3 regions of the Rhizobium sp. WW_1 genome follow, and region 3 is predicted to be linked to each of the others. Evidence: predicted binding sites of a transcription regulator. Region 3 holds the regulator's gene; each other region holds the start of a gene.

The links. Region 3 encodes PhoB, which activates phosphate uptake and scavenging genes when phosphate is short. Its sites were predicted from a motif close to TGTCATNNANCTGTCAT; they were not measured.
Region 1: the regulator PhoB is predicted to act here: its motif matches at 6,207-6,223, upstream of BJ928_RS08160 (alkaline phosphatase).
Region 2: the regulator PhoB is predicted to act here: its motif matches at 6,583-6,599, upstream of BJ928_RS26510 (toxic anion resistance protein).

The regions. Positions count from the first base shown of each region.
Region 1 covers NZ_RAIN01000002.1:141,477-151,729, forward strand. Annotated here, with positions in the region: gene BJ928_RS08125 (flagellar hook protein FlgE) at 25-1,347, opposite strand; gene BJ928_RS08130 (hypothetical protein) at 1,449-2,165, opposite strand; gene BJ928_RS08135 (exopolysaccharide biosynthesis protein) at 2,337-2,966, opposite strand; gene BJ928_RS08140 (hypothetical protein) at 3,015-3,326, opposite strand; gene BJ928_RS08145 (TerC family protein) at 3,396-4,379, opposite strand; gene BJ928_RS08150 (class I SAM-dependent methyltransferase) at 4,551-5,267, opposite strand; gene BJ928_RS08155 (Lrp/AsnC family transcriptional regulator) at 5,443-5,937, opposite strand; gene BJ928_RS08160 (alkaline phosphatase) at 6,263-8,017, shown strand; gene BJ928_RS08165 (hypothetical protein) at 8,095-8,559, shown strand; gene BJ928_RS08170 (ATP-binding cassette domain-containing protein) at 8,565-9,251, shown strand; gene BJ928_RS08175 (ABC transporter permease) at 9,248-10,253, shown strand, end outside.
Region 2 covers NZ_RAIN01000010.1:200,348-210,600, forward strand. Annotated here, with positions in the region: gene tsf (translation elongation factor Ts) at 1-802, opposite strand, end outside; gene rpsB (30S ribosomal protein S2) at 1,073-1,840, opposite strand; gene BJ928_RS26495 (substrate-binding domain-containing protein) at 2,029-3,135, opposite strand; gene BJ928_RS26500 (5-bromo-4-chloroindolyl phosphate hydrolysis family protein) at 3,135-3,752, opposite strand; gene BJ928_RS26505 (VWA domain-containing protein) at 3,760-5,334, opposite strand; gene BJ928_RS26510 (toxic anion resistance protein) at 5,340-6,419, opposite strand; gene BJ928_RS26515 (cell envelope integrity EipB family protein) at 6,635-7,462, opposite strand; gene BJ928_RS26520 (RidA family protein) at 7,598-8,065, shown strand; gene BJ928_RS26525 (glycerophosphodiester phosphodiesterase) at 8,065-8,784, shown strand; gene BJ928_RS26530 (GNAT family N-acetyltransferase) at 8,908-10,095, shown strand; gene BJ928_RS26535 (HIT family protein) at 10,239-10,253, shown strand, end outside.
Region 3 covers NZ_RAIN01000001.1:1,029,388-1,039,640, reverse strand. Annotated here, with positions in the region: gene ppk2 (polyphosphate kinase 2) at 1-161, opposite strand, end outside; gene phoR (phosphate regulon sensor histidine kinase PhoR) at 439-1,665, shown strand; gene BJ928_RS04905 (substrate-binding domain-containing protein) at 1,852-2,886, shown strand; gene pstC (phosphate ABC transporter permease subunit PstC) at 2,949-4,430, shown strand; gene pstA (phosphate ABC transporter permease PstA) at 4,427-5,761, shown strand; gene pstB (phosphate ABC transporter ATP-binding protein PstB) at 5,776-6,591, shown strand; gene phoU (phosphate signaling complex protein PhoU) at 6,643-7,356, shown strand; gene phoB (phosphate regulon transcriptional regulator PhoB) at 7,388-8,071, shown strand; gene BJ928_RS04875 (GcrA family cell cycle regulator) at 8,158-8,688, opposite strand; gene BJ928_RS04865 (aspartate aminotransferase family protein) at 9,114-10,253, shown strand, end outside.

The DNA of each region.
Region 1 (10,253 bases), on a different contig from region 3:
CCCCGTGACTGGTCGAAGCGAAGTTTAGCGCTGGAGATTGACCAGAACGTCCAGAAGGTCGGAACCGGTCTGGAATACCTTCGAGTTGGCCGTATAGCTCTTCTGTGCCTGGATCATGTCGGTGAGCTGGCCTGCCAGGTCGACGTTCGATGCTTCCAGCGAGTTCGACTGGATATAGCCGAGGCCGTTGCTGTTGGCGAAGCTCGTAACGGTCACGCCGGAATCGGCATTGGCTTGATAGACATTGCCGCTCATGAGCGTCAGCTTGTCCGGGCTTGCAACGGTCGCCAGCGGAATCTGGTAGATCGCCTTCGGGTCGCCCTTCGCGTAGTTGGCATAGACGACGCCGTTCTTGTCGATGGTGACACCGGTAACGGGGCTTGCCGCCTGTCCATTGGTCGAACCGGTGGACGCGAAAGCCGAGGCTTTCTGGGTCATGCTGGTGAGATCCATGGCGATCGAGCCGGCAGTCGTCGGATCGGTGATGGTGAACTTGCCGCCACTTGCCATATTGCCGTTTGTATCGAAGGTCAGCGTGCTGGTGGCAACAGGACCGGAAGAATAGGGGAAGGACGAGCCGCTACCTGAAGTATTGGCGTCGGCATTACGGAAGACGCTGACTTCCCAAGTACCTGACGTTGCCGGCGTTGGCGGATTCGTGGTGTTATCAGCGGGCTTGGCATCGGCAGTTTTGGTATAATAGACGTCATACATGACGGTGTTGCCAAGCTTGTCATAGCCGACGACCGAGCTCTTCTGCGTGTTGGCGGTTACTGTCGCGCTGTTTGCACCGTTTTTGCTCGGCAGTGTGTTCGGATCGGTAACGGTTGTCGCATTCGAGTTGAGGTTGCCGGTAAAGCTGCCCGACGTCGAGGCCGAGTTGGCAAGGCCGCTCTGATTGACATTAATCGGCACCAAGCCGTCAAAGCCGTTGACGACGACGGCCGGAGCACCCGATGCATAGGAATAACCCATCAAGGTATAGCCGGCAGAGTTCACAAGGTTGCCGTTGGCATCCGGGGTGAAGTCGCCGGCGCGGGTCAGAACCGTCGAGCCGTCTGCGCCCTGCACCACGAAGAAGCCTGCGCCGCGGATCGACAGATCGGTGCCGGAGTTGGTGGATATGGCATCGCCCTGCTGCGTCACCGAATAGCTGACATTCGTCTCGACGCTGCCGGAATTGTAGCTGCCGCCGCCCGAAGGCAGGATCAGCGACGAAAAGCTGGTGCTTGCCGCCTTGTAACCCGTTGTGTTGACGTTGGCGATGTTGTCCGACACGGTGCTAAGCTTGTTTGCTTGCGCGTTCATGCCGGAAACTGCCGTTTTCATGCTACCAAAGATGCTCATTGGTTCCTCGCACGTTGCTGATGCCGGCACGATAACCAGATTGACTTGCGTGAAACTGGTTTTTTCCCGACGGCAAAGGCGAGGAGACCTCTTCGCACCGCCTATTGTGACGGCAGATGCGGCGCCGGAAAATCCAGAACGCGGTTGGTGTAACTCTCGATCAGCGCGCTGAATGGCGTCCCGTCCGGCAGTTTCAGCACGGCATGATGTTCAAGGACAAACGAAGGAAGAGCAAGAGGCGCAGTTCCCGATGGCGGCAGATCGGCGCCGGTTTCCCATCCTTGCGGGAGAGGCGACCAGAGTAGTTTCGCCGACAGGTTGGTGCGGGAGAAGTTGAGCGCCTGGACGGCGCGGCCGAAGGCGATATCGCTCGTATCGAGCGCTTTGTTCATCTCTGGCGTCAGCTTGGCCGGTACATACCAATTATCCGCCTCGGACAGGATACGATCGCCGCAGGCCAGGCGCACGCGGCGATAGGCGATGGGTTCGTCGGCTCCGACGTCAAGCAATTTCCGGACTGCTTCATCCGCTGGCTTGTCCTGGCCACGCACGCGCTGCGCGACGATTTTCGAGCCTTCCGGTGCAAGCTTATGTGCGGCGCACCAGCGGTCGAGCGTTAGCGTGGCACTCGCATTGCTGAGGAGATCGGCGTTCAGGGTTTGCAGGATTGCGAGCGCCTCCAGACGCGAGGTCGGCGTATCGGGCCACTGGGAGGCGGCCGGCATCTCCTGCGCCGCCGCCGTCTGTGCGCCAAGCGCGATGGCGACGGAACCGCCGAGGGCGATCATGCGGACGAAAGACGAAGACTTTGGCGGCATGCGATGAAACCCTCCGCGCGGGATGTTTTGACGAGGCGAAATCTGATGGCCGAAAAATGCACCGCTGGCATAGATGGCAGGCTCGCCGCTGTTGGCAAGGCCTGAAAGTACCGTTACCGGCAGGCGCGGCAAACGGCTGCAAAGCAAGGTCACCTTTGCCCTGCGGTGTACTTACGATCCGATCGCATTCAGGCTCGTGACGGCCATCTGAATGAGCCCGGCGGTGGCGGCGAAGGCCAATGCGGAGACGAACAGCGCTCCCAGGATCAAAAGGCCATCTCTCGCCATCAAGGCAACCGAGATCGCTACGAGTGCAAAGACCGGCAGGTAGTTGCCGAGCGGGATCGGCAGGGCAATCGCGACCGCGAGCAGGAAGATCGGAAAGGACAGCAGCCATTGCATGGTGCCGCCAGTGAAGACGGACAGCCGGCCGGGGCGAACGACAGCTTCGATCCTGGCGAGGATCGGCGCGCTGTAACGCACGATGAGTTCCACGACCGACGGCGAAAGCCTGCGCCGACTGAGGAAGGCCGGTAGCCATATGGTCCGCCGGCCCAGCGCGATCTGTGCCGCCACCAGGGCAAGTGCGCTGCCGAATACGATACCGAACGGACCGGGTATCGGAATCAGCGCGGGCAAAGCGAGAAAGAGGATGGTAAAGGCCATGCTCGTGCGACCGAGGCCGCAGAGCACTTCGCCGACGGAGATTCCGTCCTGCTCATGGGCGAGCCTGGCGAGGTCGCGCAGGCGAGCGGAGGCAGTATCGTCAAGCGATGCCGTGCCTGCTGTCTGCTGCGTCATCCGACGTCACCCGACATGTTCACTGAACCGGTTTGCCTGGATGGAGCTTCAGGCCTCATCGGCCCCCTCGCTCTTTCCCTGAATGAGCTTGATGACCGTCGCGCAAGCCGGATTGCCCTTGTCGAGCAGGTCGGCGGGGCTGCTCCAGCCGGTAGAAAGACCGATGACGGTGGAGATCGCCCAGAAAGTGTCTTCCGATGCACGCTTCGCCAGCGCGGGGACCTCGGAGGAGAGGCACGCCTGCGATTGCCTGACCATTTCGACCGGCTGGCCGGCGGCGACGGCATGTCGCTCGATCTCGGCTTGAAGCGGGCCAAGGGCGAAGGTTGCAAAGAGGGCTGCGAGGAGATTGGAGATCATGTTTGTACCTTGTCGGAAATCTGTTTGAAGCGGGGAGGGAGTGCCCGCACCGTGCGGGCACTCGAGACATCAGGCGTTTTCAGCCTTGTCGCGCGTCTTCAGCAGGCTCCAGCCGACACCGCTTGCGATGATGGCGAAGGTGATGCCAAGCGACAGGGCGGCCGGAAATTTTTCCAGGCCCAGCATGTCGGCGACGAAGATCTTCGAACCGATGAAGACCAGCACGATGGCGAGCGCCGGCTTCAGATACTGGAAGCGGTGGATCATCGCGGCGAGGGCGAAGTAGAGAGCACGCAGGCCGAGGATCGCGAAGATATTCGAGGTGTAGACGATGAAGGGGTCGGTGGTGATGGCGAAGATCGCGGGAACCGAGTCCACGGCAAAGATCACATCGGCCACTTCGATCACCACGAGCGCCATGAAGAGTGGCGTGATGAACCAGACCATCTTGCCGTTCTGCGGATGCGGCTGTTTGACGAAGAAGCGCTCGCCGTGATGATGGTCGGTGACGTTGAACCGGTTGCGCATAAAGCGCACGAGCGGGTTCTTCGAGACATCGGGCTCCGTATCCTTCACGACCAGCATCTTGATGCCGGTCACGATGAGGAAGGCCGCAAAAATATAGAGAAGCCACGAGAATTCGGCTACCAGCGTCGCGCCGACGCCGATCATGATCGCGCGCAGCACGATAACGCCGAGAATACCCCAGAAGAGCACGCGGTGCTGATAAAGGCGTGGGACGGCAAAGAAGGCGAAGATGAGGGCGATGACGAAGACGTTGTCGAGAGCCAGTGTCTTTTCGACCACGAAGCCTGTCATGTAAGCAAGGCCGGACTCGGCACCGAGATACCACCATACCCAACCGCCGAAGGCGAGGCCGAGCGTGATGTAGAGGACGGAGAGCTTGATGCTCTCGCCAACGCCGATTTCCTTGTTTTCCTTATGCAGGACGCCAAGGTCAAAAGAGAGGATGGCGACGACGAGCGCAAGGAAGCTCGCCCACATCCAGAGCGGCTTTCCCAGCCACTCGACGACGAGCAAAGACGTTTCCATGACGGAAAACCTCTGTCGGCGCAGTGTCGGAAAGGTCCGACATCGCAAGAGCGCCGACGGCTCTCACCAGAGGGGCCCGGACCAGCGGGTTGGCCAATAGCTGGGAAGCTGAAGTTCGCGTTTCAAGGGGCTGCGGACGCTTTGTGAGAGAGCTGCGATTTTCCCGCTCGCCTAATCCGCGGTGCGGCCGATGTGGATGCTGTAGACGCTTGCCCATTCCTGAGCGACGAAATTGGTGAGCGCGGCGGGAATTTCGACAAGAGCGCTGTTTCGCGCTAAGATGCGGAATCCTCTTGGAAGGCAAATAGCAATGCGCTCGATGATCTTTTCATAGTCGACGATCAGCATCTCGCGGCCGACCATGAGATCGAACAATGCGGGATTGGTAATCACGTGGTCGTTTTCACAAAACCAGTAGGAGGCGATGGTCAGATCGGGGAGATAGCCGATCTGCGCCGGCAGGTTTCGTCGTTCGAAGGCAAAGCGCCCGGGAAGCCCGGCAGTCGACATGAGTTCCCGGCTCAGCAGAAGCTGACTTTCCGAGGCGTCCAGGCCTCGAAGCTCGAGATCGGGATTGTCGGCGAGATAGGCAAAAGCGAGACTGAAGGCGCCTGAGCCGCAGCCGAGATCGCACACCCTTTCATATTGGTGGATGGCCCCTCCGAGGCTGGAAAGCGCTCGCAGGCACTTCAGAGAATTCCGCATTCCGAACGCACGGGTGAAAGCATCGGCCGAGCGACCATAATCGAATATCTCGATCTGTCGCCGGCTATTGACAGCATTGAGCAAAGCAATGGAGTCGCTATTCGGGTGATAAAGATGATTACACTTTAGAAGTGTCTCGGCAAAACCTTCGAGGTGCCGCACCTGTACGTCCACGTATGTCATGCAAGCCCGTCCTCGCTGGAGATATACTCTTCCGAATTGTCGGAAGGGAGCATAGCCGCAAAGCAAGTGCTTCACCCGCCCTCTGTCCTTGATGGACCGCGCTAGTCACAGCTTTATCGTCGGCAGCCACCCGAACCGTGCCTTTGGGAGATCTGGAACCGGGCGAAGCAGTCGTTTACCGGTCGCCGTGCCAGTTGTGTGCCGTCGGTACGGGAAATCCCTCGAAGGTCTTGAGCGTGTCAAGCACGATCGACGTTTTCACATGCTGCACCGATTCGTGCGGCAGCAGCACGTCGTTGACGAATCTCGAAAGGCCCGCGAGCCCGCGGGTTGCCACCTTCAGGTGGTAATCCATCTCGCCCGTCAGCGCGTAGGCTTCCAACACCTCCGGCAGCCCGTTGATGAGCTGCGAAAAACGGCGGGCATTATCCCTGTTGTGGGTAGCGAGCGTCACGGAAATGACCACCAGCATGTCGAACCCCAACTTCTGCCGATCGAGATTGGCCTGGTAGCCGCGGATATAACCTTCGGCCTCCAGCCTGGTGCGGCGGCGGGAGCATTGCGACGGCGACAGCGCGATGCGTTCGCCGAGCTCGTTGTTCGTCAGTCTGCCGTCCTTCTGCAATTCTTCCAGCAGACGCAGGTCCAACTTATCGAGCTGTTCATCCATTGCGCAAAACTCCCAAGATCCTCACGAAGCTTGTACAAATTTGATCCCTCCTTCTGAAAATTGCAAATTTTCAGGCGGCACCGTCGCCAGGTCTTGCGCGGTGGATGCGGTGGCTTTCAGCCGGCTTGGTGCGAATGAAGGGAAGAGATATTATGCGATCGTGGATGCTTGCATCGGCCTTTTTAGATGCTGCACATACAATCAGCTTTACTTATCGATTGTGCCATCTGAATTTCCGGTTGCAGAAAGTTGACGCTTTTTTACGTGATTGTCATGTGGCTTTTATAAGTGGGGGGTGGGAAGCAACCAACGCAGGGGGTAAAAAATGCGTAAACTTCTTCTCGCCATGATGTCTGCGACCGTATTGTCCGGCGCGGCCCATGCAGCGACAGTCTACCCGTTGGACCGGGCAACGGTACTCGCCGGTTCGCCGTTCGATTTCAAGGTGGAATTCAGCAAAGTCGTCAAGCCGGAGGACGTGAAGGTCACCGTCAACGGCGAAAGCTACGACGCCGTCTTCGGCAAGGCTGCCGATTTCGTCGCGGAAGAAAAGGGCGCTGAGGACAAGGTCCTTGGCTCGGCTCTGATCCTGCGCGGCGTCAAGCTCGGCAAGCCCGGCCAGTACAAGGTCGAGGTTTCGGCAGGCGACGAGAAAAAATCCGTCAACTGGGACGTCTACGGCACATCCGCGACGCCTAAGGCCAAGAATATCATCTTCCTGCTCGGTGACGGTCTCTCCGTTGCGCATCGCACCGGCGCCCGCATCATGTCCAAGGGCATGACCGAAGGCAAGGCCAATGGCCGCCTCGCCATGGACGACATCCCGCCGGTCGCCTTCATCGGCACCTCGTCGACGTCGGCTATTGCGACGGACAGCGCCAACACCATGTCGGCCTATATGACCGGTCACAAGTCCGCCGTGAACGCGCTCGGCGTCTATGCCGACCGCACGCCGGCCAGCCTCGACGATCCGAAGGTCGAAACGATCGGCGAAGCCCTGCGTCGCACCGGCAAGAAGTCGCTCGGCATCGTGACCACGGCCGAAGTCGAAGACGCAACGCCGGCAGCGCTGGTATCCCATACGCGCAAGCGCGGCGACAAGGCCGAGATCGTCGGCATGATGTACGACGTCAAGCCGGACGTGCTGCTCGGCGGCGGCTCGGCCTACTTCCTGGCCAAGGATGTTCCCGGTTCTAAGCGCAAGGACGACAAGGACTATATCGCGCTCTTCAAGGATGCAGGCTATGCCGTTGCAACCGACAAGAACGAGCTGGCGGCGGCTGCCGGGTCGAACCAGGACAAGCTGCTTGGCCTGTTCCACACCGGCAATCTCGACGTCACGCTCGATCGCGAGTTCCTGAAAAAGGGTACCGTCGGCAAGTTCCCGAACCAGCCGGGTCTCGTCGACATGACCAAGGTCGCGCTCGACAAGCTCTCCAAGAACCCCGAGGGCTTTTTCCTGATGGTCGAAGGCGCATCTATCGACAAGATGAGCCATCCGCTGGATTGGGATCGTGCTCTGGTCGATACGATCGAATTCGACAAGGCCGTTGCCGTTGCTCGCGAGTTCCAGGCCAAGAACCCGGACACGCTGATCGTCGTCACCGGCGACCATACACATGGCGTCTCGATCATCGGCACTGTCGACGACGACAAACCGGGCACCGAAATGCGCGAGAAGGTCGGCACCTATGCGGCCGCCGGCTTCCCGAACTATGAAGACAAGGATGGCGACGGCTATCCGGATCGCGTCGACGTTTCCCGTCGTCTCTTCATTGCTGCCAATAACGGTCCCGACCATTACGAGACCTTCCGTCCGAAGCTCGACGGTCCTTTCGTTCCGGCAATCCAGAACGAGAAGAAGGAATATGTCGCCAACGAAGCCTACAAGGACGTGCCCGGTGCCGTCTTCGTGCAGGGCAACATCCCGAAGGACGAGGACAGCGGTGTCCACGCGGTCGACGATGTCGTGCTGCAGGCTGCCGGCCCCGGTGCTGAAGGCTTCCGTGGCTACATGGAACAGAGCGACGTCTATCGCGTGCTGGCCGACACCTTCGCGCTCGGCACCGAGAAGATGTAAGCCTTTAGAGACCATGCGAACACGGACAGGCGGCTTCTAGGCCGCCTGTCTTTCTCCATCTTTTATGGGGTCATGCGATGTCGAAGAATCCGATCGCCACCATCAATCGCCGGAATTTTCTGGCTGCTGTCGCGACCTTGCCGGTCATGGGCGTCGCGATGCGCGCCAGCGCCTCCGAGAAACTGGGCTTCGATCAGCTCTACAAGAGCTTCGGCCCGCTCGGTCTCGAATTTTCCGACAAGGTAAAGCAGTTGAGCGGCAAGGAAATCGTCATCAATGGCTTCATGGCACCGCCGTTGAAGGCGGAGGCCGCCTTCTTCGTGCTCACGGAAATCCCGATGTCGCTCTGCCCGTTCTGCTCTTCCGATGCCGACTGGCCTGACAATATCATGGTCGTCTATCTCGCCTCCAAGCAGACATTCGTCCAGTACAACGCGCCGATCATGGCACGCGGCGTGCTGGAATACGGCTCGTGGACGGACCCCGAAACCGGCTTCATCAGCCAATTGCGTCTGAGGGACGCCTCCTTCAGGACTGTTTGATTTCCATGCTCGCTCTCGACGTTTCCGGCTTGAAGATGCATTTTCCGGGTCTGGCCGCGCCGGTGCTTGCCATTGACCGGCTTCATCTACCGGCTGGCGGCCGGCTGGCTATCACGGGTGCGTCCGGTTCCGGCAAGAGCACCTTCGTCAATGCCATTACCGGTTTGGAAAACGTGAGGGATGGCAGCGTGTCGTGGAATGGGACGGAGATCACGCGCCTTTCCTCCGCTCGCCGGGATGCCTTTCGCGCCCGCAATATCGGCCTTGTCATGCAGGACTTTCATCTGTTTCCCGGCCTGTCTGCCTTCGAGAATGTCGTGCTTCCCGTGAAGCTGGCGCGGCGTCTCACGGTTGAGGAGCGGGAGCGTGCGCTGAAACTCTTGTCTGCCACCGGCATTGCTCGCCCGCAACAGAAGATCGAAACTCTGTCGCGCGGCGAGATGCAGCGCGTCGCCGTTGCCCGCGCGCTGCTGTCGCGTCCGGGCGTCATCGTTGCGGACGAGCCGACGGCGAGCCTCGATCGCCGTGCTGGCAGCGATGTTGCAGAGCTTCTGCTGCAATTGTCGGCGCAAGAGGGGGCGACGCTGATCGTCGTGACGCATGATGCCACGCTTGCCGAGCGTCTTGGCCGCCGCATCAATCTGGCGAGCGGGCGTATCGAAGAGGACAGCCAAGAGGTCGTTGCGCAATGATGACTTTCATTCTCGCCGATCTCCGGCGCTTCTGGAGTGGAGCGCTGGCCGTCGTGGTGCTGATTGCCCTATCGGTTGCCTTGAGCGTAACGGTCACGTTGCAGGAGCGGGCGGTTCGTCTCGGCAGCGCGCGCGCCGCCGAAAAATTCGATCTGCTTGTGGGGGCAGCCGGCAGCGAAACGCAGTTGGCGCTTTCCGCCGTCTTCCTCCAGCCCGCGCCGCTGCCGCTGATGGAGGGCGCCGTCTTTTCACGTCTCGCCAATGATCCGCGCGTCGAGCTGGCCGCGCCCGTTGGCTTCGGCGATTCCGCTTACGGGCATCCGATCGTCGGCACGACCACTGGCCTGATCTCTTCCCTTTCGCCATCGCTGGCGCAAGGTGCGATGTTCTCGCGCCTCGGCGAGGCGGTGGTCGGCTCCGACGTCGCCTTGTCGCAGGGTGCGGAAATCAAGCCGATGCATGGCACGGCCGAAACCGGCGGCGAAACCCATACCGCGATCACCTATAAGGTTACCGGTCGCATGGCGCCGACCGGCACGGCCTGGGACCGGGCGATCCTCGTGCCGATCCGTGCGGTTTGGCAGTTGCACGGCATGCATGGAGAGGACGGGCACCACGACCATGATGGCGACGAGGCGGATGCGCATGGCGCTGAGAACCCCGGCCAGGATCATCACGAAGACCATGGGCACGAGCATGGTCACGTCGATGCAGACGCCCCGATCGATGAGCATTTCAACGCGCAGACACCCGGCGTTCCGGCCGTTCTTGTGAAGCCGAAGACGATTGCCGATGCCTATCGCCTGCGGCAGGAATATCGCACCGGCGCGACGCTCGGCGTCTTTCCCGCGGAAGTGCTGACGAGGCTCTATGCGACGCTTGGCGATGCCCGCAGCCTCTTGTTGGCGATCGCGCTTGGAACGCAGGCGACCGTAATTGCCGCGATCGTGCTTGTCACGATCATGCATGTCGGAGCGCGTCGCCGGCAGATCGGTGCCTTGC
Region 2 (10,253 bases), on a different contig from region 3:
CCTTGATGGCGGCACCGACCGTCAGGTCCGGGTTGATGACGAAAGCCTGCGAGAGAAGAGCGACTTCCTCGAAGAACTTGCGCATACGGCCTTCGACCATCTTCTCGATGATGGCTTCCGGCTTGCCGGATTCGCGGGACTGCTCGATGAAGACGTTGCGCTCGCGCTCGGCGACGGCGGCATCGACTTCTTCGGCGCGGATAGCGAGCGGGTTGGTAGCAGCAATGTGCATGGCAACCTGGCGGCCGATCGAGGTCAGAACGGCCTTGTCGCCGACAGACTTCAGGGCGACCAGAACGCCGAGCTTGCCGATGCCGTCGCCGGCAGCGTTGTGGATGTAGGTCGCAACGACGCCGTGCTCGACTTCCAGCTTGGCGGCACGACGGAGCGTCATGTTTTCGCCGATGGTTGCGATCGCGTCCTTGATGGTATCAACAACGGGCTTGCCGGATGCCGGATAGGTCGCAGCCGAAATGGCTTCGACGGTGCCGTCGGTGGACAGCGCAACTTCGGCGACGCCGCGAGCGAGGTCCTGGAAGGCATCGTTACGGGCAACGAAGTCGGTTTCAGAGTTGAGCTCGACGACAACAGCCTTGTGACCGGCGCCAGCAATGGCGATCAGGCCTTCGGCGGCGGTGCGGCCGGACTTCTTGTCGGCCTTGGAGATGCCCTTGGCGCGCAGCCAGTCGATCGCTGCTTCGATATCGCCGTTGGTTTCGGTCAGCGCCTTCTTGCAGTCCATCATGCCTGCGCCAGACTTTTCGCGCAGTTCCTTCACCAGTGCAGCCGTAATCTCGGTCATAAGCTTCCTCTTGTCGGTTCATACGGTGCGGCTGCGGTTTGAGCTTGAGCGGCACCGATTTGAGGGACGAAATGTACCCGTAAGTATGACAGCGTTATGAAGCAGCGTCATACTCTGGAATTCTGTTTGGAGCATGCCTGGATTTACCGCCCAGGCAAAACGTTATCCAAAACGCGATAAGGCCGCTCGAACTTGTTGAAGTCGCAAACGGCCTTATCCCGGATGTCATTGCGATTGGGCGGACAGTTTATTGCCCGCCGCAACGCGCGATCAGGCTTCGGTGCCGTCCGCCAGGGTCGGCTCGACCGGAGCTTCCTCGGAAGCGCCGAGGTCACGGCCCGATGCGCTCTGCTGGCGAGCGATACCGTCGATGGCAGCGCGCGAGATCAGGTCGCAGTAAAGAGCGATGGCGCGCGAGGCGTCGTCGTTGCCCGGGATCGGATAATCGATCAGGTCCGGATCGCAGTTCGAGTCGATGATGGCGACAACCGGGATGCCGAGGCGCTTGGCTTCGTCGATCGCGATCTTTTCCTTGTTGGTGTCGATGATGAACATCAGGTCCGGCGTGCCGCCCATGTCCTTGATACCGCCGAGGGCCTTGTCGAGCTTTTCGCGTTCGCGCTCGAGGTTCAGACGCTCCTTCTTGGTGAAGCCCTGGGCTTCGCCGGAGAGGATTTCGTCGAGCTTGCGCAGACGCTGGATCGAGTTGGAGATCGTCTTCCAGTTGGTCATCATGCCGCCGAGCCAGCGGGCGTTGACGTAGTACTGAGCCGAGCGCTTTGCGCTGTCGGCGATCAGTTCGGACGCCTGACGCTTGGTGCCGACGAACAGAACGCGGCCGCCACGGGCAACGGTGTCGCTGACAACCTGCAGAGCGCGGCTCAGCATCGGAACCGTCTGAGCGAGGTCGATGATGTGGATGTTGTTACGATCGCCGAAAATGTACGGCTTCATCTTCGGGTTCCAGCGGTGCGTCTGGTGGCCGAAGTGAACACCTGCTTCGAGAAGCTGGCGCATAGAAAAATCGGGCAATGCCATGCCTTTGTATCCTTTTCCGGTTGAACCTCCGCAAGGCGAACAGCATCCTCTTCGAGAATGCCACCGGGCGGAAAAATCCGGATTTCTCCCGGACAATCCCATGCCTTACGTGTGGAATGCGGGTGCCCATACATTCGATTCGCTTGGAATGCAAGGCTTTTGAAGCAAAAAGCTACCTCGCCCTGCCCTCAGCTTGCGAGTTTGTCGAGCAGAGCCAGCATGACATTGGCATCCGGCATCGGCAATACGGCATCGATCTCGGCCGGCAACAGGCCGGCAATCGCGCTGTCGGCGTTGCCTGTCGCGGTGCCGAGCGGCCCGCGGAAGCCGTGCTTGGTCCAGGCGAGCTCCTGCAATCGTGGACTGATGAGAGCCTCGATCATGCGATCGACCTGTTCGTCGATGGCGATGAGGGGATGAGCCGAATAGACGGTCGGATGCGGATAGAGCACGACGGGCTTGGCGCTATTGCTCGCCTGAACCCTCTTCCAACGCTGCGGATCGGCGATGATCCACTCCACCAGCTGATTCTCATAACCGACGATCATCGGTTCGCCACCAATGCCGCCTGCGAGATACTGTTCGAACAGCTTGCCCGAGGACGACGACTTGAAGCCCATGTTGCGGAAGATGGCTTGCGCCTTGTCGCCGAACTGCGCGAGACCGTCAGCGCTCGCCACATTGCCGCTCAGGAGGCTTAGCACCAGACCGGAGAACATGAAGCCGGAGTTCGAGCGATTAGGATCGGTCGACACGATTCTGGCTTGGCCATAGAGCGAGTTAACGCCGAGCTTCGACCAGTTCGTGCCGGCGAGCACGGCATCCAGCAATGCCTTCAGATCAAGCTGGTGCTGCCCTTCCGGCGTCGTCGTCACGAGTCCTGCCTTGGTCAACCCATCGACCACGGGCTGCCAGGAGTAGACGACGACGGGCGTATTGAGAATGACACGATCGTTGCGAATCTTGATGCCGCCCTGCCGCGCGATATCGACCATGATCGACGAGGAAGGCCAGAGAAATGCGGGATTCTGCGACAAAAGCGCCTGCTCGCGCACCATTTCGACCGAGCCGGCGACGCGGCTGTTGATTTCGAGCCCATGGCTATGCAGTGCCGAGATCACGTCGCTGTCGGCGAGAAATGCCTCCTTCTCACCGCCGATGAAGCCGAACAGCTTCGTGCGATTGCCGAGCAGCCCCTGCAGCTCCGGCCGGTCCTTGACGGCGAAATAGCCGCCGGTTCCTGCGACACCGGCGGCAAGAAGCCCTACTCCAAAAGCGCGGCGGGAAATGGCCATCAGCGTCCTATATCCTCTTTGAGCGAGGCCTGTATGAGGCGCAGCTCCGTATCAAGCGTATCGAGCCTGTCTTCGACCAGACTGTCGGAATAGTGAACGAAAGCGTCTTCCAGCTTGGTCAGAACGAGGCCGACCTCCTGCAGGCGCGCGGCATCCGGCTGGCGCTTCGCCTCGATCACCGCGAAACCTTCCGCGACTTCAGCCGCCCTCGGCAAATAATAGCTGAGGAACCGCCTGACGGTGCCTGCGCTTTCCGGATTGGCCTCCACCTTGGCAAAGACGTCCGCGGCAATTTCCGCTAGATGCCGCACCCGTTTTGCCACATCCTTGCTGCCGATCTGTCTTGCCGATGCCTCGAGCCTCTCGGCGGCCGGTGCCGCCGTGCTCAACAGATCGCGGGCAAACTCCATACGTCCCCTGCCGATCGCCTTGGCATCCAGCCCCTCGAACATGCGCTTGGGCGCAAGGACGAAGATCAGGCCGACGAAGACCAGAAGACCGATGATCGCGGCGATCCATATCGGCATCCCCGCAAGGAAGCTGAGCACAGGAACGACGATCGCAGCGGCAAGCCCCGCCACGATCCAGTTCCAGTCATTGCCGAACCAATTGCGCATTATCGTCCTAGTTATAGCCGCGCACCGCCCGGAATGCGCTGACCAGATCGCCACGGCCGTCGAAGACGCGCGCCGAGGTTTCCTGTGCGAGCGCATCGAGCTGCCGCTTGTCCGCATCGCCGAAGGTGATGCCGAATACGGGCACATGCGGGCTCACGGAGGCCCATCGGCTCATAAAATCGCCATTGGCATCATCGGATTTTCCATCGGTCATGATGACGATCGCCGGGAGATAGGATGACAGATCACCCGTCTTTTTCATCCAGTCCAGCGCCCTGCTCGCGCAGGCATACATATCCGTACCGCCGCCGGCACGCTGGCGGGAGACCCGGTCGACCAGCAATTTCTGCTGAGCCGGGTTTCCGGTGCCCTCGTAGGTGGTGCGCACGTTGGCGTCGAAGGGAATGACCATGATGCGGTCGGCCGGCGTCCATTGCGCTAGCACCTTGCCGGTTTCATCCGGATTGAACAGGAACCGCATGGCCGCCTGCAGCTGTTCTTCGCCCTTGCCCCCCATCGAGCCCGAAAAATCGAGGCAGAGAGCCGTCAACGACGGCTTGCGCAGCGCCACCTGATAGAGATCCAGCGCCTGGCGGATCATGGCGGGCTCCGGCATGCGGATCGCCGTCACGATCCGGGTCGGATCGAAATTCCATGCTGGGTCCGGTTTGGCGGCGATATCGGAAAGGGGAATACGGCGGCCCGTATCGGCGATGCGCTTCTGCACCGCAGCGGAGCGCAAATAGTCGACGAGCTGATTGAAGAAGGTCTCGACCTCCTGCCCTCGCCCATGATCGACGAAGCCGATCGGCGAATCGGCAACGACGACGCCATCGGCCGGGTAAATCGCGTAGAGCGGCTCCTTGCTCATGCCGGTGAGCTTGTCGTTGGTCTCCTTCAGGATCGCCTCGTAATTCCACATGGCGTCGTAGAGCACGCCCTTGCCGGCAGAATCCGTATAGAGATCCGCAAGCCAGCCCGACGAGCCGGAGGAACGTTCGACACCGCCAAGCAGCGCGCGCACCGCGCCCTGCACGTCGGGCTTGTCGAGATCGCCCGGCTCGATGACCGGCTTGTTGCCGAGCGCGCTCGACAGCATCGCGAGATAGGCGCTGGCGCCGGAATTGGATTGCGTCGCCGATGTCATGAGAAATTTCAGCGAGCCGTTCTTCACCGCCGCCAGTATGTCCTTCATATAGACCGGCTTGCCGACCCAGCCGAGCGCTTCGGCCTTGGATTTGCGCACGCCGAGAATGACGGGCATCTGCGCAACGGACGTCAGCGACTTCACCCGGCGCTTGGTATCGAACATGTCGACCCACACGCCCGACGCCGGCCAGACTGCGTCCTGCTCAACGCCTTTCTCACTCTGGAGAGCAAGGCCGATATCCAGGGTGCCCTCGTAGGTGAAGCTGCAGCTCGCCTTCTTTTCCTTGCAGAACTCCTCGACGATCGGCTGAAGAACCGTGTTTTCCGAGCCGGAGATAATCGAGAATTTCGGGCCTTGCCCGCCGACGTTGCAGCCGCTCAGCGCAAGAGCCGCCGCGAGCGTCAGGCCGGTAACGAATGTGCGGATTGTCATGCGAATTACCGCGCCTCGATCATTGCTTTCTTGAGCTCGATAGTCATTTTCTGCATCCGCTGCTCCGCCTCGGCCCGCTTGGCGCGGCCATCCTCCTGCACCTTCAGGACGCCACCGATCGTGTCGATCAGGTCGCGATTGGCGGCGGCGAGCGTGTCGATATCCACGATACCGCGCTGCGATTGCTGTTCTATGGCAATCGCCTGATCCTTCATCATCTTCGAAGCCTGGCGGATCATGTCGTTGGTGGCGTCGGTGACCGTCTTTTGCAGCTCGAGCGCCGATTTCTGCTGGGTGAGACCGAGCAGGATAACCATCTTCTGCTTCCATGCCGGCACGGTCAGCGCCGATGTCGCCTGCAGGTTCTCGATCAGGGTTTCATCACCCGCCTGGACGATGCGGATCTGCGGCAATTGCTGGATGCCAAGCTGGCGAGCCTGCTGCAGGTAGAAGACCCGCTTTTCCAGCCGATCGAGCGCCTGCAGACTATCCTGATAGACCTGCGCCTCCAGCATGCCGCCGCCGGGATTGGCCGAGGCAGCATCGGCAGCGCTCTTCAACCGGGGAAGTTCGATCGTGCGAAAGCGCTCGGCGAACGTCTTGCCGGCCTGCACATAGGCATCGAGCTGCACGATGGACTGCTTGGTTTCCTCATGCAGGTCGTCCAGAAGCGCGATATCACGACGCAGGACATCCTTATGGCGATCAAGCTCGAGACCGATGCGATCGATCTGGCCGGCCACGTCCTCGAACTGTTCCTTGAAACGCTCCAGCTTCGCCCTGAACGAGGAGAACATCCGCGACAGGAAACCCTCGTCCTTAAGCGAGGCCGGATCGAGCTTCTTCGACTTGACGATGATATCGGTCAAAAGCTTGCCGACTTCGCCGAGATCGCGATTGCGCACCTCGCGCAGGATGCGGTCGGAATAGTCGGAAACGGCCTGCTGGGCACGGTCGCCATAGACGGAAATGCCGGCGCGGTCGGTCAGGTCGATGCTGTCGCCGATGCGAGCGATCTCCGCCGGATCGGCGACGGCGACAGGCAGGCTATTGCTGGAACTGGCGGAGATATCGGTATTGCTCATAAGTCGTGCTTTCCTGTGCATGAACACGGAGCCGACCGCAAAAATTACCAACCGCCCCCAAGACGATCATTCCCCCGCGCGCCCCACTACAATTCCTGATCGGCGCGGGCAAAGACAGACTCACCCACACGTGCCGATCCTTTCACACCATAGTGAAACTTGGATCACAGTTTTATGACGATGATTTTACGTCCTGGGCGCAGCCCGTCCTGGGGCTATTGGCACGCCTTGGTATTGAGGACTTCAAGCTTGGTGAGCTTGCCGGTCAGCACAAAGTCACCATAGTCCATGGTGAGATCGCGCGTTATGCCGTTCTCGTAGAGCTTGAAGGACATGCGGTAGACTGGCGTGGCATCGCCCGTGGACTTTTCGTTGAAATAGGCGACGGTCACGGGCCAGAAAGGCGTCGTCGCAAAGGCGCCGGCTTTATCGGCATCGGGATCGTCCTTGCCCGGTGTCTGCTCCTTGCCGACAACGGTGGTCGCGATCAGCGGCTTGTCGCCATCATCGGAACCGTCGAAGACCTGCGCCTCGAAGAAATTCTTGCCGAGCTTCGCATTGTGGATGATGTCGAGCATATGCTCGGTCGGGAAGCGGCTTTCGATGATCTGGACCTGCTTGTTGTGCGGCTGCGTGAGGTCGACCTTGATGCCTTTCTGGTCGTCGCTTGCCGCACCGCGCACGTCCTTGTCGAGCTGGTTGTCCGTATAGGACTTGGTCTCGAAGCGGAACAGGCGCTTGCCGAGGTCTTCGAAGGTCGTCGTCTGCTGGTCGCTGACGCGGGTGGAATCGCCGGTATCGATCTTCGTCACGAAGCGGAAGTTGGTGGTGAAACCCGTGCAGTCGGAACCGTCGAACTCATAGACCATGCGGCCGACCATGCCGGAAATGCCGGAGCGGTCCGAGGCATCCTTGAGCTCGAGATCATACACGGCGCGATGCGCGATCAGCCCGCTCGGACCGGCCGGATAGGCCGCCGAAGTCCCCAGTGACAGAATGCCCAGCCCCGAAACAACGGTGGCTGCAAGACTCGAGCGGAACATTCATTATCTCCTGTTGGACTCGCACGCGATGTTATAAGAACGCTTTCGGCTGAAACGAGGCTGCCGATCCTAAGTGACGGAATTTAGTCTTGATGCCGGATTTTTGAAGTTTTTACAACAAAACGGGAGATGAAAATGTCCGACGCTATTGAGGGCCGCCTGAAGGAACTCGGCATCGTTCTGCCACAGGCTGCGGCACCGGCCGCCAACTATGTTCCCTACGTCATCAGCGGCAATCTTCTCTATCTCTCGGGCCAATTGCCGATGGAAAACGGCAAGATCGCCGTGACGGGTCATCTCGGCAAGAATGTCGACGTTGCCGGCGGCCAGCGCGCTGCCGAACTCTGCGCCATCAACATTCTCGCCCAGGCGAAGGCTGCCCTCGGCGGCGATCTCGGCCGCATCAAGCGCCTGATCAAGCTGAACGGTTTTGTCGCCTCGACCCCTGATTTCGTCGAACAACACCTTGTGATCAACGGCGCTTCCAATCTTCTCGCAAACGTACTCGGCGAAGCCGGCAAGCACGCCCGCGCCGCCGTCGGTATGGCAGCCCTGCCGCTGAACGCCGCCGTCGAAATCGATGCCATTCTGGAAATTGCCTGATGAGCAAGCTTGCCTGGTTGACCGAGCGTCCCGTCGCTCACCGCGGCTATCATGACATGAACAGGCAAGTCTGGGAGAACACGCTCTCAGCCTTCAGCCGCGCCGTCGAGGCAGGCTTCGCCATCGAGTGCGACCTGCACTACGCTTCGGACGGCGTTCCGGTCGTCTTCCATGACGACGACCTGCAGCGCGTCTGCAACCTGCCTGGCGAAGTGCGCGAGCGTACCTCGGCCGAACTCGGCCTGCTGTCGATCGGCGGCACCAAGGACAAGATCCCGACGCTGAAGCAGCTTCTGCAGCTTTGCGACGGCAAGGTGCCGCTGGTGCTGGAGCTGAAGGGACGCGAAGGCGATGACGAGGGCTTTGCGGAATCCGTGTTGGAAGTGCTCGAAGGCTACAAGGGACATGTGGCGCTCATGAGCTTCGACCATTGGTTGCTCAAGGACCTCAAAAGCCTGGAAGCATCCTACCCGGTCGGGCTTACAGCCGAAGGAAACAAGCCCGAGACATTTTTTCAGCATGACGAAGCCATGCATCTTGGGCTAGACTTCATCTCGTACTTCTACGGCCACCTGCCGAACCCCTTTGTCACGGCGCAGCGCCAGCGCGGTATTCCGGTCATCACCTGGACCGTGCGCGACGAAGCGGCCCGCAAACATACATTTGCCAATGCAGACCAGATGACCTTCGAAGGTTTTGACCCGCGCATAGTCTCGTAAATCGGGATCGATTGAAGGCGAGGCTTTGCGCAAACCCAAATTATCGCTGCGCCTGTGGCGCGTCCCCTTGGATGCATGGCGCAGCGGTGAGAGCCCTCCCTTCCTTCTTAGCGCAAGAATTTGATGACAGACGAATTATCCATTCGAGTCGAACGATCCTTCAAGAATATCGCCCCGGGAAGCTGGTCGAAGCTCGCCGGGGCATCCAGAACCGGCAGCGTGCTGCCATATAATCCCTTTGTCTCGCACGCCTTCCTCTCATCGCTTGAGGAGTCCGGCTCCGCGACCGACAAGACCGGCTGGCTTGGCAATCACCTGCTGCTGGAAAACGACGGCGGCGAATTGCTCGGTGCCGTCATCGGCTATCTGAAGAGCCACAGCCAGGGCGAATATGTCTTCGACCATGGCTGGGCCGACGCTTTCGAGCGAGCCGGTGGCCGGTACTATCCCAAGCTGCAATGCTCCATTCCCTTCACGCCCGCCACGGGACCGCGGCTCCTCGTCGCCGAGGGACAGGATCGCAGCGTACTGCAGCCTGCGCTGGCCGAAAGCCTCAAGGAAGTCACACGGCAGCTCGGCGTTTCCTCCGCGCACATCACTTTCCTGCCGGAAGAGGAAGCGTCCGTCTTCGAAGGCGATGGCTATCTGCACCGCACCGACCAGCAGTTTCACTTCATCAACGAGGGCTACGCTGATCACGACGCCTTTCTGGAGACGCTGGCGTCGCGCAAGCGCAAGGCACTGAAGAAAGAGCGGCGCGCGGCGGTCGAGCATGGGATCAGCATCGATTGGCTGACAGGAAGCGATCTCACCGAAAACATCTGGGATCAATTCTTCGCCTTCTATATGGATACCGGCAGCCGCAAATGGGGCCGCCCTTACCTCACCCGGAAATTCTATTCGCTGATCGGCGAGCGCATGCCTGACGACATCCTGCTCGTCATGGCCAAACGCGAGGGCCGCTATATCGCCGGCGCCATCAACTTCATCGGCGGAGAAACACTATATGGCCGGCACTGGGGCTGCATCGAGGATCATCCCTTCCTGCATTTCGAAGTCTGCTATCATCAGGCGATCGACTTTGCCCTCGACAAGGGGCTGAAGCGGGTGGAGGCCGGCGCACAGGGCGAACACAAGCTGGCGCGCGGCTATCTTCCGGTCATCACGCATTCGGCACATTATATCGGCCATCAGGGCCTGCGGCGCGCCGTTGCCGACTACCTGAAACAAGAGCGGGAACAGGTGGAGGAGATGAGCGAAATCCTCACTGAGCACAGCCCCTTCCGCAAAGGCGAACGGCAGGATATCTAGGGCTTTTCCGCTTTTCTTCGAATCGCGAAAACGCTCTATCTTTTTGTTTTTACGCAATTCCGGACGGAAAACCGCTATACACTTTTCCTGGAATTGCTCCAGCTATTCTGGACAACAGCAAACGCAAGACGAGGAGACACTGGATGACCAGCCCCGCC
Region 3 (10,253 bases):
AGATACTCGTCTTCCTTGAGCTTCTTGTTGTAAGGGTAGCCGCCCGAGGCCAGCGCCTCGCCGTCGATCCAGCCCGGAAGGACGGGGTCATCGACATCGAATATGCGCTTGACGCCATGGATATCCAGCTCCACCGCGCGGCTTTCTGCTTGCTCTCCCATAAATCGGCTCCTCGGCTATTTACCCTGCGTTAACCCCGCCGCTTAACTGCGGCAAAAAAAGCTCATCCCGGAAACTGGAGCTTTTGTTCAATGGTTTCAAGCCCTTTGCTGCGTTCCTCTTTTGCCGGCTACATTTATTCTTGTCAGTTACGGGCTTCTGTGGATAGAGCCGAATACTTCTGTCATGAATCGCGGATAAGAGGCGGAATCCAGCATTCCATGATGGTACGCGAAGGGACGGGCGCAGTTGGAAGACGAATGGTCATTTGTCAGGAAGTTGGCGGTGCGGCTGCGGCAGGAGAGCGCCATCCTGATCCTGGCGACGCTGATTGCCGCGCTAGCGCTCGTTGAAGGCATCAATACCGGCGCGGTATTCTGGATCTGGGTGATCGTCATGATCGTCACGCTGCTTCGGCCGCCGCTGGTGGAGCGGGTGGTCGTGCCGGCGCAGGACGAACCGGCGCCCGTCGATCTGCAGATCCTGCTGCGCACCGCTTTTGCCGGATTGGCGGCGCTCGACATACCCGTGCTGATCATCGACCGCGAGGCATCGGTGCTGGTGCAGAACACCGCCGTCGAAAAGGCCTTCGGCGCCTTTCCGATCGGCGCACATATTTCCTCGAAGCTGCGCTCGCCGGGCCTGCTCGATATGGTCCGGGAGACCATCACCACCAACGCGCCGAACCAGATCGAACATTCCGAGCGCTTGCCCTCGGAGCGGGTCTATATCGTGCGTATCGCGCCGATCGATCTGCCCGAGATCGACAAGCAGGAGGATGCTCTCTTCCTGCTCTCCTTCCGCGATATATCGGAGCTGCGCCATATCGACCGCATGCGCTCCGATTTCGTCGCCAATGCCAGCCATGAATTGCGCACGCCGCTTGCGTCGTTGCGCGGCTTCATCGAGACTATCCAGGGGCCGGCCAAATCCGATCCGAAGGCGCAGCAGCGTTTCCTCGGCATCATGCTCGACCAGACGACGCGCATGAGCCGGCTCGTTGATGATCTCCTGTCGCTGTCGCGTCTGGAATTGAAGTCGCACATCGCGCCGGATCAGAAGGTGGATCTCGTGCCCTTGCTCGGTCATGTCCGCGACTCCCTGCTGCCGCTTGCGGGAGACCTCGACGTGGCGATCAATCTGCATCTGCCGGCGGGCAAGGTCGAGGTGCTGGGCGATCGCGACGAACTGGTGCAGGTCTTCGAGAACCTGATCGAGAATGCCTGCAAATACGGCCAGGAAGGCAAATCGGTCGAGGTTTCGGTGCTCAGCGATGCCGGCCAGGCCGTCGAGGTCGTGGTCTCGGACAAGGGGCCGGGGATTCCAGCGGAACATGTGCCGCGCCTGACCGAGCGCTTCTATCGCGTTAACGTTGAGGACAGCCGCTCCAAGAAGGGGACCGGTCTCGGGCTTGCCATCGTCAAGCATATCCTCACCCGTCACCGCGCCAGATTGATCGTGAAGTCGGAAGTCGGAAAGGGAACCGACTTTACGGTTCGCTTCTGAAAAGCCCTGCGAGAGGCTTATTTGGCGAGTGACTTATCTGAATAATATCAGATAGATGACTTGTCATAATTGTTTCACTCGCCTGACATAAAAGGACGGTGTTTTCGCCAGTAAGAATGGACTGCTGGAAAAGGTGGATGTGGCGTCCACCACAGCGCTCTTCAAAGCTCATTAGGGGGATTCGTTATGAATGCTTTGAAAATATCCATTCTTGCACTGGTTGCGTCGGCTGCCTTTACCGGTGTTGCCGCGGCCCGCGATCAAATTCAGGTCGCCGGCTCCTCGACCGTATTTCCATATGCCAAGATCGTTGCCGAATCCTTCGGCAAGACTTTTACCAATTTCAAGACTCCCGTGATCGAGTCCGGCGGCTCCGGCGCCGGCCTTAAGGAGTTCTGCAAGGGCGTCGGAACTGACTCCATCGACATCGCCAACTCGTCGCGCCCGATCAAGGACAATGAAGTCCAGGCCTGCAAGGCCGCCGGCGTTGCTGATATCCAGCAGATCAAGATCGGCTATGACGGTATCGTTTTCGCCTTCGACAAGAGCAATCCGGACATCAAGTTCGAGCCGGTCGATCTCTATAAGGCCCTTGCCGCCGAAGTGGTCGTCGATGGCAAGCTGGTCGCCAACCCGTACAAGAAGTGGTCTGAGATCAATCCGTCGCTGCCGGACTTCGAAATCGCTGCCTATATCCCGGGCGAGAAGCACGGCACGCGCGAAGTCTTCGAAGAGAGGGTGCTGGCCGCCGGCTGCAAGGCTTCGGGTGCGACTGATGTCATCAAGGCCGCCGTTTCCGATGCCGGCGAGCAGGCGAAGAAGTGCATCGCCGTGCGCAAGGATGGCGTTGCTGTCGATATCGATGGCGATTATCCCGAGACGCTGGCCCGTATCAATGCCAACAAGCACGGCATCGGTGTCTTCGGCCTGTATTTCTTCCAGAACAACGCCGACAAGCTGAAGGTCGCCACCGTCAGCGGCATCGTGCCTTCGGGCCAGACGATTGCTGACGGTACCTATCCGGTATCGCGGCCGTTGTTCTTCTACGTCAAGAAGGCCCATCTGGGTGTCATCCCCGGGCTTAAGGAATATGTCGATTTCTTCACGAGCGATCAGATGATCGGACCGGACAGCCCGCTGGCGGAATATGGCCTTGTGCCGGCGCCGGATGTGGAGCGCGACCAGATCCGCAAGGATTTCGCGGACGGGAAGATCATGTGAGTGCGTAAGGGCTGAACGGCGGCGCGGCGTGTTGCTGCGCCGGCGTTCGCCGGGGAATGGGAATGAGTGTATCGCTGCTGCTGCTTTGCTTGTCGGTCTTCGGCGCCTCTGCTTTTGTGCTGGGGCGGGTGAGGGCGGCTGCGTTGTCGGGCGGCAAGTCTTCGTCCATGCATTCCCGGCTCGGCTATCATGGCGCCTATGCCGCGATCTGGGCGGTGCTTCCGGCTCTGGCGCTCGTCTGCGCCTGGCTGATCGTCAGCCCGATGGTCATCGACCGCCTGGTGATCAAATCCTTTCCGGAGGAGGTTCAGTCTCTTCCGCAGGCCGAACTCAATCTCAGCTACGGCATGGTGCGCAGCATCGCCCACGGCATGCGCCTGCTCGATAGCGGGGAACTTGCCGATGTCGACGGCGGCAAGGCCGATCTGCAATTGCTGTTGGCGCAGAAGGGCGTCCCCCTCGCCGTTCGCCCCACCGGCTACATGATCGATGCCGCCAACAAGTATAACAGCATGCGCGAAGTGAGCCGCGTGGTAATGTCGGCAGCGGCGATCGTCCTGTCGCTGCTCTGCGCGGTTTACGGCCTGCGTGCCATTGCGCTGCGCTTTCGTGCCCGCAACCGTGTCGAGCAGGTCATTCTCGGCGCGCTGATCATAGCCTCCTCCATCGCGGTGCTGACGACCGTCGGGATAGTCGTTTCCATGCTTTCGGAGGCGGCGCGTTTCTTCAGCATGGTGCCTGCCAATGAATTCTTCTTCGGCACCGTCTGGGACCCGCGCTTTGCCGGCGCCGGCTCGCAGACGTCGGGCACCTTCGGCCTGATCCCGCTGCTGGCCGGTACGATCTATATCGGCTTCGTCGCCATGCTGTTTGCCGTGCCCATCGGCCTGTTCGCGGCGATCTACATGGCCGAATATGCCTCGGCCCGCGTGCGCTCCATCGCCAAGCCGATGCTGGAGGTTCTGGCCGGCATTCCGACGATCGTCTACGGCTTTTTCGCTCTCATTACGGTCGGTCCCTTCCTGCGCGATATCTCCGCCGAGATCGACGGTCTGATGACCGGGAACTATAGAAGCTTCATCGAAGCCCAGAGCGTTTTGACGGCGGGCTTCGTGATGGGCGTGATGCTCATCCCTTATGTCTCCTCGCTGTCGGACGATATCATCATGGCCGTACCGCGCTCGCTCCGCGACGGTTCGCTCGGCCTTGGCGCCACGCGTTCCGAAACGGTCAAGCGCGTGCTGCTGCCGGCCGCCCTTCCCGGCATCGTCGGTGCGCTGTTGATGACGGCGTCGCGGGCGATCGGCGAAACGATGATCGTGGTGCTGGCGGCGGGCGTGGCTGCGCGTATGCAGCTCGATCCTTTCGAGCCGATGACGACGGTTACGGTGAAGATCGTCAACCAGCTGACCGGCGATCTGGAATTCACGTCGCCGCAGACGCTCGTCGCCTTCGCGCTCGGCATCACGCTTTTCTGCCTGACGCTGTGCCTCAACGTCTATGCGCTCTACATCGTGCGCCGCTACAGGGAGCAATACGAATGAGCGATGTTGTATCCTCCCCTCAGCTGAACATGCCGCGCGGCCTGACGCCAGGCGCGCCCGCGCGTCGCGATATCGGCATCGCCAGGCGCTATGCCGCCGAGCGCCGGTTCCGCGCCTACGGCATGACCGCGGTCATCTTCGGTCTCGTCTTCCTCATCATCCTCGTTTCGACCGTGGTCCGCACCGGCTATACCGCCTTCGTCCAGACCTCGATCACCTTGCCGATCGAATTTACCGAGAAGGTGATCGATCCAACGGGCAAGCGCGCCAGCGACCCGAAGGTGCTGATTGCTGCCAATTATCCGGTTCTCGTTCGCGACGCGCTGGTGAAGGTGCTTGGCATCGATCCGGCCAATCGCGCCCTCGTTCGCGAGGCGACCGCGATGGTGTCGGAAGGCGCCAGGGTCGCGCTGCGCGACCGTGTCGTCGCCAACCCCGCGATCATAGGGACGACCGAAAACGTCACCTTCCTTGCCAGTGCCAATATCGATTCCGCCAACAAGGGCCAGATCGATCTCACGGTCGATGAAAAGGACCGCAAGGTATCCGACCGACAGGTCGCCTGGATGAAGCAGCTCGGCGATAGCGGTGCGCTGTACAAGGCCTTCAACAGCGGCCTCTTCGTATCGGGCAATTCCAGCCGGCCGGAAGCAGCCGGCCTAGGCGTCGCGCTGATTGGTTCGCTCTATCTGATGCTGACCGTGCTGGTGCTTGCCTTGCCCGTCGGTGTCGCCGCCTCGATCTATCTGGAGGAGTTCGCGCCGAAGAACCGGCTGACGGACCTGATCGAGGTCAACATCAACAATCTCGCAGCCGTACCCTCGATCGTCTACGGCCTGCTGGGCCTCTCGGTCTTCATCAACGTGATGGGCCTGCCGCGTTCGGCCTCGCTGGTCGGCGGTCTCGTGCTGAGCCTGATGACGCTGCCGATGATCATCATCGCCACGCGTTCGGCGCTGCGCGCCGTGCCGCCGTCGATCCGCAGCGCGGCGCTCGGTCTCGGCGCTTCGCGGATGCAGATGGTCTTCCATCATGTGCTGCCGCTTGCCATGCCCGGCATTCTGACGGGCACGATCCTCGGGCTGGCGCATGCCCTCGGCGAAACCGCGCCGCTGCTCCTGATCGGCATGGTCGCGTTCGTCGCCAACTATCCGGCATCGCCCCTCGATCCTTCGACGGCGCTGCCGGTGCAGATCTATATGTGGGCAAGCGAAGCCGAGCGTGCCTTCGTCGAGAGAACGTCCGGTGCCATCATCGTCCTGCTCTTTTTCCTTGTCGCGATGAATATCGGCGCGATCTTGCTGCGCCGCCGTTTCGAGCGGCGCTGGTAGGGGAGGGCCGGAAAATGAACATGATGACGGAAGCCGCAAGCGAAAGAGCATTGACCAGGAAGATGATGACGATCCCCTACAAGATGATCGGCCAGGACGTTTCGGTTTTCTATGGCGACAAGCGTGCGCTCTTCGATGTCAATCTGAAGATCCGTGCCAATACGGTGACGGCACTGATCGGCCCCTCCGGCTGCGGCAAGTCCACTTTCCTGCGCTGCCTCAACCGCATGAACGATACGATCGAGACCTGCCGCGTCACCGGCAAGATCACGCTCGACGACCAGGATGTCTACGACAACAGCATCGACGTGGTGGAATTGCGCGCGCGCGTCGGCATGGTCTTTCAGAAGCCGAATCCGTTTCCGAAGTCGATCTACGAGAATGTCGCCTATGGCCCGCGCATCCACGGCCTGCATCGTTCGAAAGCCGATCTCGAGCATATCGTCGAAACCAGCCTGCAGAAAGCCGGTCTATGGGGCGAGGTGAAGGATCGGCTCCACGACGCCGGCACGAGCCTGTCGGGCGGCCAGCAGCAGCGCCTGTGCATCGCCCGCGCCGTTGCCGTCAGCCCGGAAGTCATCCTGATGGACGAGCCGTGCTCGGCGCTCGATCCAATCGCAACCGCCAAGGTCGAGGATCTCATCCACGAGCTTCGGGAAAACTTCACCATCGTCATCGTGACGCATTCCATGCAGCAGGCAGCCCGCGTTTCGCAACGTACCGCAATGTTCCACCTCGGCCATCTGGTCGAGGAGAACGACACCGATAAGATGTTCACCAATCCCGACGATTTCCGCACGCAGGATTACATCATGGGCCGTTTTGGTTGATGATGTCAGGCGCGCGGCACATTTCACACAGTTCACCTTGAGGATAGAAAAATGGTCTCCACTCACATTCTCTCTGCCTACGACGAAGACCTGAAGTTCCTGACGCGCCGCATTGCGGAAATGGGCGGCTTGGCCGAGCAGATGGTCAGCGACAGCGTACGCGCACTGGTCAACAGTGACACCGCTCTTGCACAGAAGGTCATCTCCGACGACGTCATCCTCGATCATGCCGAACGCGAAGTCGGCGACAAGGCGATCGTCACCATCGCCCGCCGTCAGCCGATGGCCGCCGACCTTCGCGAAATCATGGGCTCGATCCGCATCGCCTCCGATCTGGAGCGTGTCGGTGATCTCGGCAAGAACACAGCCAAGCGCGTCATCGCGGTGCAGGGCACGGGCGTTCCGCGCCGTCTCGCCCGCGGCATCGAGCACCTCTCCGAACTGGCTCTGAGCCAGCTCAAGGAAGTTCTGGACGTCTACGCCACCCGCTCGCCGGACAAGGCTGTGTCGATCCGCGAACGCGACGAGGAAATCGACGCGATGTACACCTCGCTCTTCCGCGAGATGCTGACCTACATGATGGAAGATCCGCGCAACATCACCACCTGCACGCATCTTCTCTTCTGCGCCAAGAACATCGAGCGCATCGGCGACCATGCCACCAACATCGCCGAGACGATCTATTACATGGCGACGGGTGCTCAGCCCGAAGGCGAGCGCCCGAAGGACGATACCGCCAATACCGTCGGCGCGGTGACGGAATAATCTGGAAGCGAAGAAGGGAGACCATAGGCGCATGGTTCCAAGAGTTGCTGTTGTAGAAGACGAGGAAGCGCTCAGCGTTCTGCTGCGCTACAACCTCGAGGCCGAGGGCTTCGAGGTTGACACCATCCTCAGAGGCGATGAAGCCGAGTTGCGTCTCCAGGAGCGCATCCCGGATCTTCTGATCCTCGACTGGATGCTCCCCGGTGTATCCGGCATCGAGCTCTGCCGCCGGCTGCGTATGCGGCCGGAGACGGAGCGCCTGCCGATCATCATGCTGACGGCCCGCGGCGAGGAAAGCGAGCGCGTGCGCGGGCTTTCGACCGGCGCGGACGATTACGTCGTCAAGCCGTTCTCGACGCCGGAGCTGATGGCCCGCGTCAAGGCGATGCTGCGGCGCGCCCGTCCGGAGGTTCTCTCCACGGTGCTGCGTTGCGGCGATATCGAGCTGGACCGCGAGACGCATCGCGTCCATCGCAAGAGCCGCGAAGTGCGGCTGGGGCCGACGGAATTCCGCCTTTTGGAATTCCTGATGTCCTCGCCGGGCCGCGTCTTCTCGCGCTCGCAGCTGCTCGACGGCGTATGGGGACACGACATCTATGTCGACGAACGCACCGTCGACGTCCATGTCGGCCGCCTGCGCAAGGCGCTGAATTTCTCCAATATGCAGGATGTCATCCGCACCGTTCGCGGCGCGGGCTATTCCATGGAAGCCTGAGCGGTTAGCCGCTCAGGCATCGACATAGCGGCGGAAAAAGAAAACGGGCCTCGAGGGGCCCGTTTCTCTTTGTCTTGCGTTGGATTTCAGCCGTTGTTGTTGCGCCGGCGGTCATGCACCGGCTGGTAGGCCAGGCGCTGGTGATAGGTGCAATAGGGCGACGAATCCGGGCTGTCGTTGCCGCAGAAGTGGAAATCATCCTTCAGCGGGTCGCCGACCGGCCACTTGCAGGTGCGCTCCGTCAGTTCCGTCAGGCCGAGGCGACGGGAGATCGGAACGACGACATTTGCAGCCGGGCGATACTGAATTTCGTTGACGGAATCGACCTCGATCTCTTCCTTCAGCATGGTTGCGCCCTGCTGGCGGGTGACGACCGTACGGGTTGCAACGCGCGAGCCGAAACTGGCGGGGCGAGGTGCGGCAGCGCTGCGCTTCGGCGTGCGCGCTGCGGTTGTCGTGCCGCCCGCCTTCGCTCGGCCGGGAAGGTTCAGGCGATGCACCTTGCCGATGACGGCATTACGGCTCACGCCACCGAGCTGCGCAGCGATCTGGCTGGCGCTCAATCCTTCGGACCATAGCTTCTTCAGCTTCTCGACGCGTTCGTCTGTCCAATTCATGCCCTGTCTCCGCTGTCGCGTTTCCGATGGCAGAATCCCTCACCATTGCCTCGGATGGGAACGAGGCACGAAACGCTCTAAAATTGTGGTGACTAGTTCCGCCGCATGCAGTCTAGCAATTGCTTTTTAACCTAGTGTGAGGCTGACTCCGTGACAAGAGTCGGCGGAATCTTGAGGAATCGATTTCGAGGTTTTCCCCAACTTGCTGTCCGGGCGTGGCATTTCTGCAATAGCCGCCGTCGAACCCATCTCTTTTGCCCGCAAGCGCTTTCTCGCACCTGCCAAAGCGCCAGTTTTGTTGACATCGCGGTGCAAAACATCAATAGTGCCCGGGCCGCCGCAAGGCGGCATTTTTGATTTTTTCGGACCCGTTTCATCAAGCCGAAGCGATCGGTCCTTAAAGTTGTGATCGAGGAGATATGGCCATGGCCGAGACCACGCCGCTTTATGACACCTACATGCGCGCTCCACTGCGGTTCGAGCGAGGCGAGGGCGTCTGGCTGGTCACGGAAAGCGGTGAGCGCTACCTCGATTTCGCCGCCGGCGTTGCTGTCAACTCGCTCGGCCATGCGCATCCCCATCTCGTCGCCGAATTGAAGGCGCAGGCCGACAAGGTCTGGCATCTGTCCAACCTCTATGAGGTGCCTGGCCAGGAGAAGCTGTCGAAGCGGCTGACGGAAGCGACGTTCGCCGACAAGGTCTTCTTCACCAACTCGGGTGCGGAAGCGCTGGAATGCGCCATCAAGACGGCGCGGCGCTATCAGTTTGCCAAGGGGCATCCTGAAAAGTTCCATATCATCACCTTCGAAGGCGCCTTCCACGGCCGCACCATCGCGACCATCGCCGCCGGCGGTCAGGAGAAATATATCGAGGGCTTCGGCCCGAAGGCGCCGGGCTTCGATCAGGTTCAGTTCGGCGATCTCGATGCGGTGCGTGCTGCCATCACCGACGCGACGGCCGCGATCCTGATCGAGCCGGTGCAGGGCGAGGGCGGCATCCGTCCGGCGACCAACGAATTCCTGCGCGGGCTGCGTGAGATCTGCGACGAGCACGGCATGCTGCTGATCCTCGATGAAGTCCAATGCGGCGTCGGCCGCACGGGCAAGCTCTTTGCCCATGAATGGGCTGGCATCAAGCCCGATATCATGGCGGTCGCCAAGGGTATCGGTGGCGGTTTCCCGCTCGGTGCCTGCCTTGCGACGGCGGAAGCCGCTTCGGGCATGAAGGCGGGCACGCATGGATCGACCTATGGCGGCAATCCGCTGGCTATGGCAGTCGGCAACGCCGTCCTCGACATCGTGCTGGCAGAGGGTTTCCTGCAGCATGTGCGCGATATCGCGCTGGTGTTCCGCCAGGGGCTCGCCTCGCTCAAGGATCGCTTCCCCGATATCATCGAGGACGTACGCGGCGAAGGCCTGATGCTCGGCATCAAGGCGGCCATTCCGCAGGCGGATCTGCTGCAGGCGATCCGCGCCGAGCATCTGCTTGGCGTGCCGGCCGGCGACAACGTCATCCGCCTGCTGCCGCCGCTGGTCGTGACGGCTGAGGAGGCACGCGAAGGTCTC